3 regions of the Neobacillus sedimentimangrovi genome follow, and region 3 is predicted to be linked to each of the others. Evidence: riboswitches for the same ligand, from Rfam matches in the RefSeq annotation. Region 3 holds a riboswitch; each other region holds the start of a gene.

Region 1 (4,251 bases), on a different contig from region 3:
GCTCAATGTGAACATTATATAAAAACTGCCCAGGAATTTGGGGCTGAATTTGTCCTTTTTCCTGAATTCTTTACAACACAGCTTTTGTCCATCGGAGACGAAAAAGGGAACAGTTTAACGATTAACGACTTACCAAGCTTTACTGAAAGTTACCGTGAACTGTTCACGAAATTCGCTAAAGAAACCAATATGCATATTATTGCCGGAACTCATGTTTTAGAAAAAAACGGCAAGTTATATAACACAGCACATTTATTTTATCCAGATGGCAGAATTGGCGAGCAGGCCAAACTTCATATTACTCCAACCGAAGTTAACGAATGGAATATGGCCAAAGGAGATTCGTTTCAAATTTTTGAAACGGAAAAAGGAAAAATAGCCATTCTAACTTGCTATGATATTGAATTTCCAGAAATCGTCCGTATGGCCAAGGCAAAAGGAGCAGACGTTATTTTCTGTCCATCTTGTACCGATGATCGCCACGGGTTCCACCGAGTCCGGTACACCTGCCATGCTCGGGCAATTGAAAATCAGGTATATGTGGTTCTAACAGGAACAGTCGGCTCATTGCCAACCGTTGATTTTATGCGAGCTAATTTTGCGCAGGCTGCTGTTATCACACCGAATGATATTCCATTCCCTCCGCAGGGCATACAGGTACAAGGGGAAATCAATAATGACATGATCGTAACCGCAGACCTTGACCTTCAATTATTATATGAAGTTCGCGAGCGTGGTTCTGTCACGACATGGCGCGACCGTAGAACCGATCTGTACACTGATTGGAAATAAAAAAAGAAGAACTATAAATAGTTTTATGGAGGGGTTGGTAAAGTGTATCACAGTGAATTGTATGTTTTTGACCAAGATCGTCCGATTCCAGTTTGTATTCGCAATTATACGAAAGACGACTTTGATCAGCTTATTGAAATCCAGTCCGAATGTTTTCCACCTCCTTTTCCATCGGAATTGTGGTGGAACAAAGAGCAATTAACCAATCATGTTACTCTTTTTCCAGAAGGAGCTTTATGTGTTGAGATCAATGGGGAATTAGCTGGGTCACTTACCGGACTTTGCGTAGACTTTGATCCAAATGATGCTGCCCATACGTGGGGAGAGATCACTGACCACGGTTATATTCGCAATCATGACCCTAACGGTAATACTTTATATATTGTCGACATTAGTGTTCGTCCCAAGTATCGCAAACTTGGGCTAGGAAAATTAATGATGCAGGCTATGTACCATGTCGTAATTGAAAAAGGGTATGATCGATTGCTCGGAGGAGGGCGTATGCCAGGCTACCATAAAGTGGCTGATCAAATGTCACCAGAAGCCTATTTGCAAGCCATTATTAGCGGGCAGTTAAAGGATCCTGTTATCACGTTTCTACTCCGATGCGGGAGAGTTCCTCTTGGGATTGCCAAAGATTATCTCGAGGATGAAGAATCTTGTAATTATGCGGTTCTTATGGAATGGAAAAACCCTTTTAAAAATAGACAGTGATATACTTTACAGATCATTTTTACTCCACGTTCTTCGTTTTTTGAGGACTGGAGAATTTTCTAAGTGATTTAGCCTGCGGTTTATCCCTGACCAGAATTTGCGCAGGAGTTTAAATGCTTTTCACCCTAGTGTACTTGTACTAATTTATCAATTCTTACAAGTTTTATTGATTATTCTGAAAAGAGAAATATTGACATCCTTAGTATAGTTGACTATTATTGTTATTAATATGTTGGAAAATAATGAATAGTGAAATATAACTCTTATCCAGAGTGGCGGAGGGACTAGGCCCAATGAAGCCCGGCAACCTTCAAGGTATTCCTTGAAAAGGTGCTAATTCCTGCAGGTTTATTACCTGAAAGATAAGAGGAGGAAACAAAAGCCCTCTTCTTATGAAGAGGGTTTTTCATTTTAGTAAAGGGGTGGAAGAGAAAATGTCTGTAATTAAAGTGGCAATACTCGGATTTGGTACGGTTGGTGAAGGAGTTTATCGGACCATTCAATCTCATTCTGATGAGCTGTCAGCTGTTTTAGGAAAAAAGGTCGAAGTAGCGGCTATTCTAATTAAAAACAAAGATCGAAAAAGAAATATTCATGATGAAGTTTTTGTTACTACCAATTTTGAAGAAATCCTTCAACTGCCTCAACTGGATGTGGTTGTTGAAGCAATTGTCGATAAGGAACCTGCTTTTACATATTTGAAAAATGTCATTCAGCGGGGCTGCCACGTGATTACAGCTAATAAGGAAATGTTCGCCCATCATGGAAAAGAGCTACTTGAGCTGGCGGAAAAGAATAGTGTATCTGTTGGATTCGAGGCAACGGTAGCCGGAGGAATACCAGTCATTCAAACGTTGAGACAGTTATTAAAAATTAACCGTGTCCAGCAGATTGAAGGGATTTTAAATGGTACATCAAATTTTATTCTTACAGAAATGAGAGAGAAAAAACAGTCGTTTGAAGAAAGTTTGTTGCAGGCGCAGGAAAATGGTTATGCAGAAGCGAATCCTACGAATGATGTTGAAGGCTTTGATGCATTTTATAAAACAATGATTCTAAGCCAAATCGCCTTTGGAGTGGAACCTGAGTGGGATGAAGTTGAGCGAGAAGGAATCACTTCCATAACAAGTGAATTGATGGAAACTGCCGGAAAAATTGGATTGAAGTTTAAACATATTGCCAGCCTAATCAATGAGGGAAATCAAGTTAAAGCATCGGTTAAACCTGTTCTAGTAGGAAGTGAGCACCCTTTTTATCATGTGGAAGGGATAGAAAATGCAGTAGCCGTGCATTCCGATCTGGTAGGACGGATTACACTTCAAGGTCCAGGTGCTGGGATGTTCCCAACCGCAAGTGCAGTAATCGAAGATCTTGTTTATGTTTGTCAATCGTCATCCTCCAAGAAGCTAACTGTGAAAACTTCTTCTGTACTTCCAAAACAGCATAAAAAAATAAAATATTGGCTTGTACAAGGATTAATACCATATAATTGCCCTCCATTCATTAGCCTTGAAGAAGAAATTGGGGAAGGGATTTTTGTCGTTAAAGCGTCTAAGGATGATCTAAATCACCTTGAAAAGCAACAAACCGCTATTCGTTATTTTTCCATCGAAGGAGAGTTTCAATCCAAAATCGTTTCCAAGGAATCTGTGACAGTTAATTAAAATAAGAAGCAGGTAAAAACCTGCTTCATTTACTCTTTTCACCATTATTTTTTTCTGCGTGCATTGACACGTTGGTTGGCGGCATTGGCCCGGGAAAGTGCCTCAAGGTCAGCTCCATCTGCCATTTCTTTAGAGAATTCTACATCATTTCCGTCAGATTTCATGTTTTTAGGAACTTGTGGGAGTGAAGCTTTATTACGATCACGAGTTTTTTGTCCTCTTGAGCGGCCCATTAAAATACCCCTTTCAAATGTGACTAGTGGAGCTTAATATGCTCCCTTTACTAGCTTTTACAATTTGGATGGGGTCGATTAATGGAAAAAATTAATCAGTTTGGGTATTACCTTTTATTTTTTAAATACCCGCCTGCTCTGTCAGCCATTTTAAATTCATGGCCGTATGTAACTTCTTGCATACTTGTTAAATGGCTTCTTTCACGATCTCTATTTCTTTTCTTTTTTTCCGACAATTTGATCATCCTTTCCATTATTTTAATAAGTAAAATGGTACATAATGTACCCATCTCCATTTTTACCTTTTAAAAATGGAATGATACCGTATTTTAGGAAATATATTTAATAAGTTAAGGGTCAATGGAATACCAATATCTTTTTCCTTCATAACAAATGTACTCAATGGTAAAGTAGAGGTGAGGTGAAGGGATATGGGAATCATTACAAAAATCACCACACAGCAGAAAAATAAAGACCGGTTCAATATTTATATGGATTCCGGTCAAGGAGAAGAATTTGCATTTAGTGTAGATAGTGATGTTTTAATAAAATTTCATCTAAAAAAAGGAATGGAAATTGATGAGTTTTCATTAATGGAAATTCAGTATCAAGATGATATCCGTAAGGCATACAATTTAGCTGTCCATTACTTGGCGAGGAGAATGAGATCGGAAAAAGAAGTGCGGGATTACCTTATTTCAAAAGAGGTGGATGAGCCGGTAATAAATGAAGTATTACTGAAACTTTCTGAACAAAAATATTTAAACGACTGTGAATTTGCTGCTGCCTATGTTCGGACACAGGTTAACACGACTGATAAAGGTCCAGAGGTAATCAAGATGGAATTA
Region 2 (4,251 bases), on a different contig from region 3:
TACCGGTATTAGATTAATATAAGTAACTTATTTAAGCATAATCACAATCATTTCTTTTTATAAATCACTATCTTGTTAACAGTTTGTATATCGAATAAACAAAGTTTATACTATCTTAGAGCTTTTATAAAAAAGAATAAAATGTTAGTGTATAGAAAAGGACATTATCGTAGACGGGAATTTGCATCAAGAAAAAAATAGTTATAATGATGAAATAGGCCATATGACTATCGAAAAAACGGAAAAACCTAATTTTCTACTGTTTTAGAAGTATCAGCTTATACCGTTGTAACATTTTTATAAAGGAGAACAAGATTTATCATCAAGTGAGTCTCAAGCAAGTTTAATCTATTATAGTATTGAGCATTTTTTGTTAAAATAACTTCGATTACTTTCTAAGGAGAATGAACCATGAATAAAAAATACATTGGCTACATTGGAACGTATACAAAGGGTGACAGCAAAGGAATCTATTCTTTTACCTTGAATACGAAAGAAGGAAAAATTGAAAATATCGAGGTGGCTGCAGAGCTCTTTAACCCTACCTATTTAGCCATTAGTAAAGACAATCGCTATCTTTACTCTGTAGTAAAAGATGGTGAAGAAGGTGGATTAAAGGCTTTTTCCATTGGTGAAAATGGAAAATTAACTGCTATCAATAGCCAAGTAAGTGCCGGAGCTCCTCCCTGTCATGTAAGTATTGACAGCCAAAACAAATATGTATTCAGCGGTAATTACCATAGGGGAACAGTGGAATCCCATCTCCTTCATCAAGATGGCTCTCTTCTGCCTGCTGCTTCCATCATTCAACATGAAGGCAGTGGTCCAGATCCAAGACAGGAAAAGGCCCATACCCATTATGCTGGATTAACACCTGATGAAAAATATGTAGTGGTGGTGGAGCTGGGTATTGATGCTCTTATTACATACAAAATAAACGAAGACGGAACATTGACGAAGGTCAAACTACATCCATTAAAAGCCGGCAGTGGACCGCGACACTTGACCTTCCACCCAAATGGTAAGTTTGCTTACATCATGACAGAATTCAGTTCCGAAGTTATTGTCTTAACCTATAATCCAGAAAACGGCCATTTTACCGAAAAGCAATATATTTCCACTCTTCCTGCTGATTTCAAAGAAAATAACCAGGGCAGTGCGATTCATATTTCTTCCGATGGTCGTTTTGTCTATGCAGGAAATCGCGGACATAATAGTATTGCGGTATTTAGTGTTAATGGAACTACTGGAGAGCTGACCTTTGTCGAGCATACTTCTACAGAGGGAGACTGGCCTCGAGATTTTTCATTGGATCCTTCTGAAAAATTTATCGTTGCTTCTAACCAAGAATCAAGCAATCTCGTTTTATTCGCCAGAGATGAATTTTCTGGACGACTTTCATTGATTCAATCTGATATCACCGTTCCTCATCCAGTTTGTGTGAAGTTTTTACATGTTTAAAAAGCAGGGTTAACCCTGCTTTTTTTCATTTGTAGAAATTTGTTCCAAACTTTTCAGATAAAAATGAATTGACTAAGCAGGAAAAGTATAGTAAATTTTATAAAAAGTTTAAATATTGATAGTTCTTATCAAGAGAGGTTGAGGGAAAGGCCCGATGACACCTCAGCAACCTTCAATGGATGATCCATTGAAAAGGTGCTAATTCCTGCAAATTAATGTTAATTTGCGAGATAAGAAGAATGACCTTATGGTTTCGTACGAACAAAAGTCTTCTTCTTATAGAAGGCTTTTTTCTTTTTTATCAACAAGCTTTATCCCCATACCGCGTTAAAGCTGAAAAATATCCAATCTATTTTTTCAAGACAAGGAGTGTGTGTAATGTACAAAATTGATACAAAACTGGCACAAATCGGAAACAGAAGTGAAACAGCAACAGGAACGGTGAATCCTCCTGTATATTTTTCAACCGCCTATCGACATGAAGGTATCGGACAATCAACAGGATTTGACTATATTCGGACAGGGAATCCAACACGCCAGCTCCTTGAAAAGACCATTGCTGATTTGGAAGGCGGCGATCAAGGGTTTGCGTGTAGCTCTGGCATGGCAGCGATTTTTACCATCCTTTCTCTATTCCAATCCAGGGATGAATGGTTGGTCAGTGAAGATTTATACGGAGGTACTTACCGGCTTTTAGAAAAAGGCTATAAAAAATGGGGATTACGATGTCAATATGTCAATACAGGTTGTCCGGAGGAAATTGAAAGAAAGATTACCCCTCAAACCAAGGCCATCTTTCTCGAGACTCCTACCAACCCCCTCATGCAGGAAGCCGATATTGCTGCTATTGCCGACATCGCGAAGAAACATGGTATTTTGCTGATTGTCGACAATACGTTCTATACCCCACTTTTACAGCAGCCTATTAAGCTTGGCGCCGATATCGTCATTCATAGTGCGACAAAATATTTGGGCGGTCATAACGATGTCCTTGCCGGCCTTATCATCGCAAAAGGAAAAGAATTATGTGAACAATTAGCCCTTTATCATAATGGGGCCGGAGGTGTATTAAGCCCGTTTGATTCATGGTTATTAATGCGTGGAATGAAAACTTTAGCACTACGAATGGAACGACATGAAAAAAATGCAAAGGCAATCGTGGAATATTTGTCTCAACATGATGCCGTTACAGATGTTCTTTACCCTGGCCGTGGTGGTATGGTTTCCTTCCGAATAAAAGACGAAACTTGGGTTAATCCATTTTTGAAAAATTTAAAGCTGATTTCGTTTGCCGAAAGTCTTGGCGGTACGGAAAGTTTTATCACGTATCCAGCCACACAGACCCATGCAGATATTCCTGAAGAAATTCGAATTGAAAAAGGTGTTTGTAATCGCCTGCTTCGTTTTTCTGTAGGAATTGAGAATGTAGAGGATTTAATTCACGACCTAAAGCAAGCCTTTGCCAAAATTAACAAAGGAGTGATTGTTTAATGGAATTGGAAGAGTATTGTTTTGAAACAAAGCTTCTTCATAACCGACATAAAGTGGACTCTGTGACAGGAGCTGTCAGTGTACCGATTCAGCACGCCTCCACCTTTCATCAATTTGATATCGACCAATTTGGTAAATATGATTATGCCCGAAGTTTAAATCCAACCCGCGAAGCGCTAGAAGAGGTTATTGCGGAATTGGAGTGCGGGGTGAAAGGCTTTGCATTTTCTTCCGGTATGGCAGCCATTTCAACGGCTTTCCTATTACTGTCTGCCGGTGATCATGTCGTCATTACCGAAGATGTGTATGGCGGAACTTATCGAATGGTTACAGAAGTGCTTTCTAGATTAGGGATTGAGCATTCTTTTGTTGACATGACAGATTTAGATCATGTTAAACAAGCGATTAAGCCTAATACGAAAGCATTTTATGTTGAAACCCCGTCCAATCCTTTGTTAAAGGTGACAGATATAAAAGCTATCAGCCAAATGGCAAAGGAAATTGGTGCACTGACATTTGTCGATAATACCTTCCAAACCCCCGCCTTGCAAAAACCTTTGGAACTTGGGGCTGATGTGGTACTTCACAGTGCAACAAAGTTTTTATCCGGACACAGTGATGTAGTGGCAGGACTTGCTGTTGTCAAAGATAAAGGTTTAGCCAATCGGCTTGGATTTTTACAAAATTCCTTCGGCGCAGTTCTTGGTGTACAGGATGCATGGCTCGTTTTAAGAGGTTTAAAAACTCTTCATGTTCGACTTGAACACTCTCAGAAATCAGCGTTGCAAATTGCGAGTTTCCTAGAGAAACATCCGCTTGTTAAAAACGTGTTTTATCCCGGACTTCCTAATCATCCGCAGAGAGAATTGCTGGATGTACAAACTCAAGGAGCCGGTGCGGTCCTTTCTTTCGAACTTGTCGATGAAGAAGCTGTCCGCACCTTTGTCGAAAGTGTGAAGCTACCTGTATTTGCAGTTAGTCTAGGAGCAGTGGAGTCAATTTTATCCTACCCTGCAAAGATGTCACATGCGGCCATGCCGCAGGCGGAAAGGGAAAAACGTGGAATTAAAAACAGTCTTCTGCGCTTGTCTGTCGGGCTTGAAAATCCAGCTGATTTAATTAGAGATTTTTCCCAGGCACTCGAACAGGTGCAACAGAAAAAATTAGTGCTGCAGCAAGGAGAATGACCATGAGCTTTTTAGAAAAATTAAAAAATCAAATCTTAATCGCTGATGGAGCCATGGGAACACTGCTCTATTCATACGGAACAGACTGCTGCTTTGAGGAGTTAAACCTCTC
Region 3 (4,251 bases):
AGATATTCATAGTAGATAAAAAATATGTAAAATAAACTCGAATAAAATCATAACCCATTTTCAATATAATTGCCAATGGTACATATCAAATCTATTTTTACCATCAAATCTTGTTTCAATGTAAAGAAATAAGAAAAGCCAGTGAATCATCCTCACTGACTTTTCTAACCTTTTTTCTACTTATATTAATTATTCAGATACTGGTACAACAGCACCATCATATTTTTCTAAAATGAAATCTTGGATTTCTTTTGAATGTAGAACTTCGATAAGCGCCTTGATTTTTTCTCTATTTTCGTCCCCTTTACGAACGGCAATGACGTTTACATATGGAGACTCTTTATCTTCAATAGCGATTGAATCTTTTAATGGATTTAAGCCGGCATCGATCGCGTAGTTAGAGTTGATTAACACGGCATCCCCTTCACCTTTATTATAGATTTGCGGAAGAAGTGCTGCCTCATAGTTTGCATCAAATTTAAGCTTCTTAGGATTCTCTACTACATCTTTAATTTCAGCTTTTGTCTTATCAATGCCGTCTTTTAATTTAATTAGTCCTTCTTTTTCAAGTAAGGATAAAAGACGCCCATGGTCAGCGACAGAGTTACTCATGATAAGATGTGCACCTTCTGGAAGGTCGCTAAGTTTTTTGTACTTTTTGGAATAAACACCAATTGGCTCAATATGGATACCACCTGCATTGACAAATCCATAACCGAATTCTTCATTTTGAGCATTCAAGTAAGGGATATGCTGGAAGTAGTTAGCATCCAATTCTTTAGATGCTAAAGACTTGTTAGGTAATACATAATCTTGGAATGTCTCGATTTTCAGGTCAATGCCTTTCTCCTTTAATAGTGGTTTTGCTTCTTCTAAAATTTCAGCATGTGGTACGTTGGATGCACCGACCACTAATGTTTTTGTTTCTTTCGATGCTTTATCCCCGCTATCTCCAGCGTTTTCTTTGTCATTTCCTGTTCCACAAGCAGCAAGAACAAAAGCAAGCGTTAAAGCAAAAAATACACTTAACCATTTTTTCATTGTCTAAACTCCCCTTTATCGTTTATCTAATTTTGAAGTGATAAAATCACCAATAAATTGAATCGCAAATACTATAACTAAAATGATAATGGTAGCAACCAAGGTTACGTCATTATGTCCTCGCTGGAATCCTTGAAGATAGGCGAGATTTCCCAATCCTCCTGCACCTATGACACCCGCCATGGCTGTATAGCTAACCAAGGCAATGGCTGTTACCGTAATTCCGGAAACAAGTGCCGGCATGGATTCCGGTAACAATACCTTCCAAATAATCGTTCCCGTAGTTGCTCCCATGGATTTGGCAGCTTCAATAACACCTTTATCAATTTCACGAAGGCCAATTTCAACCATTCTTGCATAGAACGGAGCGGAACCAATAATTAAAGCTGGCAATGCTGCATTTTCGCCAATCATTGTTTGAAAGATTAACATGGTTAATGGAATTAATAATACAATCAAAATAATAAATGGTATGGAACGGAAAATATTTACGATTGCACTTATGACTAAGTTAATCGGCTTATTTGCCCATAAATTTCCCGGTGATGTTAAGAATAAAAGCATACCAAGAATGATGCCCAACACAAATGTAATCAATACGGAAATGCCCGTCATATATAAAGTTTCCACCGTTGCCTGCCACATCGCCGACCAATCGACATTTTGAAAGTAACCTTCTTGATTATTCACCTGTAACCACCTCCACTCCTACCTTTTGGGAACGAATATATTCTATGGCTCTACTGATTTCTGCTTGGTCCCCGTCGATATGAATGAAAAGAGATCCGTACGAACCGCTTTGCGTTTGCGAAATCTTACCTTGTAATATATTGACTGTCACATGGTGATGACGAATTAGATGGGTGATCAGTGGCTGTTCAGCAGAATCACCAATAAAGGTTAACTTGACAATGGAACCTGAATGATAACGCTCCAGTAAATGCTCGATGGTTTCTTTTGCTTCTTCCGGCTCTGTCACTTGTTGAACAAATCGCTTTGTAATCGGCTGTTTAGGGTTTTTAAACACATCTAGAACCTGACCAAGTTCAACAATTCTTCCACTTTCCATAACAGCTACACGATGACAGATTTTCCTGATGACATGCATTTCATGGGTAATTAACACAATCGTTAAACCTAGTTTTTTGTTAATATCGACTAATAGATCCAAAATGGAATCTGTAGTCTGTGGATCAAGTGCAGAGGTTGCTTCATCACAAAGCAAAACTTTTGGATTATTTGCCAGCGCTCGAGCAATCCCGACCCTTTGCTTCTGACCTCCACTTAGTTGAGATGGATAGGCATCTTCTCTACCTTCTAGACCAACTAATTTAATCAACTCGGCTACCCGTTTTTTCCTCTCTGGGGCTTTCACACCAGCAATTTCTAATGGGAAAGCAATATTTTCACTAACTGTTCTTGACCACAAAAGGTTGAAATGCTGAAAAATCATACTAATTTCTTGCCTTGCCTGCCGAAGCTCGCTTCCTTTAATTTTGGAAATTTCCCGGCCCGCCACTGTTACAGAACCATCTGTTGGAATTTCCAAACCATTCAGCATACGAATTAAAGTACTCTTTCCGGCACCACTATATCCGATGATTCCGAAGATTTCGCCTTCTTTAATTTCAAGATTCACTTCATCCACAGCTTTAAGCAGGCCATGCTTGGAAGGAAAAATCTTTCGGACGTTTTTGATCGATATCATGAACTCACCTGCTTCTTATCCGAATTAAATTTATATTTTGACTTTTTTTCTGAAAAGGATTCTATCATTGGCGGGCAAAAAGGAATTTCTTGCCCCCAATATGATCTTATAAAAAAATGCCTTTCTGCACAGGCAGAAAGGCATCATAAAACAACAATCCTTTCTCCCATCTCTCAAAGCAAAATGCTTTGTGTGAATTGGCACCATTTCAATTCAAAGAATTGACGGTTGCCGGGCTTCATTGGGCACATCCCTCCACCTCTCTTGATAAGAGCGTTTAAGCAATCCTATATTCAGTTAACACATCGCTGTGTATAAGTCAGAAAATATTTTACGAAGGCTATCGTATCACGGATAAAAACAGGTGTCAATGGAAATTTTTAATAATACTTAGGCTTTCGTTTTCAAAGAGGTAATACCTGTTGCTACTTCAATGGCATCTTCTAAATCTTCAATTAAATCCTCTACATTTTCAATCCCAATAGATAAACGAATTAAGTCTTCTGACACACCAGATGCCTTTAATCCTTCCACATCGAGCTGTTGATGGGTGGTGCTTGCCGGGTGAATAATCAAGCTCTTGGCATCACCGACATTCGCTACATGCGCCCAAATCTTAATGGAATCTATTAATTTTGCCCCAGCTTCTCTTCCACCTTTTATTCCGAAGATAACAATTGAACCAGCCCCTTTAGGCAGATACTTTTGAGCAAGCTCATAGTCAGGGTGAGAAGCATCCCCTGGATAAGAAACCCACTCGACCGCTGGATGGTTCTTCAAGTACTTAACGACCTCTTTCGCATTGGCTACATGCTCTTTCATACGCACATGCAATGTTTCCAATCCTAATACAAATTGAAACGCATTTTGTGGACTTAACGAAGGTCCCATGTCTCTAAGCAGTTGAACACGTGCTTTAATAATATACGCAAGTGGTCCCAGTGCCTCCGCATAAACAAGGTTATTGTAGCTTGGATCTGGAGTAGTGAAGCCAGGGAATTTCGGAGAATTCCAATCAAATTTACCACCATCTACAATGATGCCTCCTGTTGTCGTACCATTTCCTAACAGCCACTTTGTAGCAGAGTGAACCACAATATCTGCCCCATGCTCAATCGGACGGCATAAATATGGAGTGGCAAAAGTATTATCAACAATTAATGGAATACCCGCTTCATGTGCAATATTTGCCACTTTTTCGATATCCAACACGCGCAAACTTGGATTTCCAACAGTTTCAGCAAAGACCGCTTTTGTTTTTTCCGTAATAGCTGCCCGGAAATTCTCCGGATCCTCTGGGTCGACGAACTTTACGTTAATCCCGTATTTAGGAAGAGTCACAGCAAATAAATTGTATGTTCCACCATATAGTGTGGAAGCTGACACAATTTCATCTCCAGCTTCGGCAAGGTTAAGAATCGCGAGCGTTATGGCTGCCATACCACTTGCTACCGCAAGTGCTCCAACCCCTCCTTCCAAAAGTGCAACCCGTTCCTCAAAAA

Evidence for each region. A riboswitch is a leader RNA that binds a small molecule or an ion and turns the genes downstream of it on or off. The one in region 3 is predicted to bind S-adenosylmethionine.
Region 1: another riboswitch for S-adenosylmethionine. It lies ahead of GZA11_RS08495 (homoserine dehydrogenase); the one in region 3 lies ahead of GZA11_RS03955 (methionine ABC transporter ATP-binding protein).
Region 2: another riboswitch for S-adenosylmethionine. It lies ahead of GZA11_RS09740 (methionine biosynthesis PLP-dependent protein); the one in region 3 lies ahead of GZA11_RS03955 (methionine ABC transporter ATP-binding protein).

What each region holds. Positions count from the first base shown of each region.
Region 1 covers NZ_JAAFZF010000019.1:25,935-30,185, reverse strand. Annotated here, with positions in the region: gene GZA11_RS08505 (carbon-nitrogen hydrolase family protein) at 1-792, shown strand, start outside; gene GZA11_RS08500 (GNAT family N-acetyltransferase) at 835-1,506, shown strand; SAM riboswitch class I at 1,767-1,875, shown strand; gene GZA11_RS08495 (homoserine dehydrogenase) at 1,941-3,170, shown strand; gene GZA11_RS08490 (YfhD family protein) at 3,215-3,403, opposite strand; gene GZA11_RS08485 (YfhE family protein) at 3,511-3,639, opposite strand; gene recX (recombination regulator RecX) at 3,835-4,251, shown strand, end outside.
Region 2 covers NZ_JAAFZF010000025.1:9,379-13,629, reverse strand. Annotated here, with positions in the region: gene GZA11_RS09745 (lactonase family protein) at 412-1,461, shown strand; SAM riboswitch class I at 1,584-1,698, shown strand; gene GZA11_RS09740 (methionine biosynthesis PLP-dependent protein) at 1,840-2,952, shown strand; gene metC (cystathionine beta-lyase) at 2,952-4,139, shown strand; gene GZA11_RS09730 (bifunctional homocysteine S-methyltransferase/methylenetetrahydrofolate reductase) at 4,142-4,251, shown strand, end outside.
Region 3 covers NZ_JAAFZF010000006.1:8,786-13,036, forward strand. Annotated here, with positions in the region: gene GZA11_RS03945 (MetQ/NlpA family ABC transporter substrate-binding protein) at 190-1,041, opposite strand; gene GZA11_RS03950 (methionine ABC transporter permease) at 1,057-1,686, opposite strand; gene GZA11_RS03955 (methionine ABC transporter ATP-binding protein) at 1,724-2,749, opposite strand; SAM riboswitch class I at 2,913-3,023, opposite strand; gene GZA11_RS03960 (O-acetylhomoserine aminocarboxypropyltransferase/cysteine synthase family protein) at 3,140-4,251, opposite strand, start outside.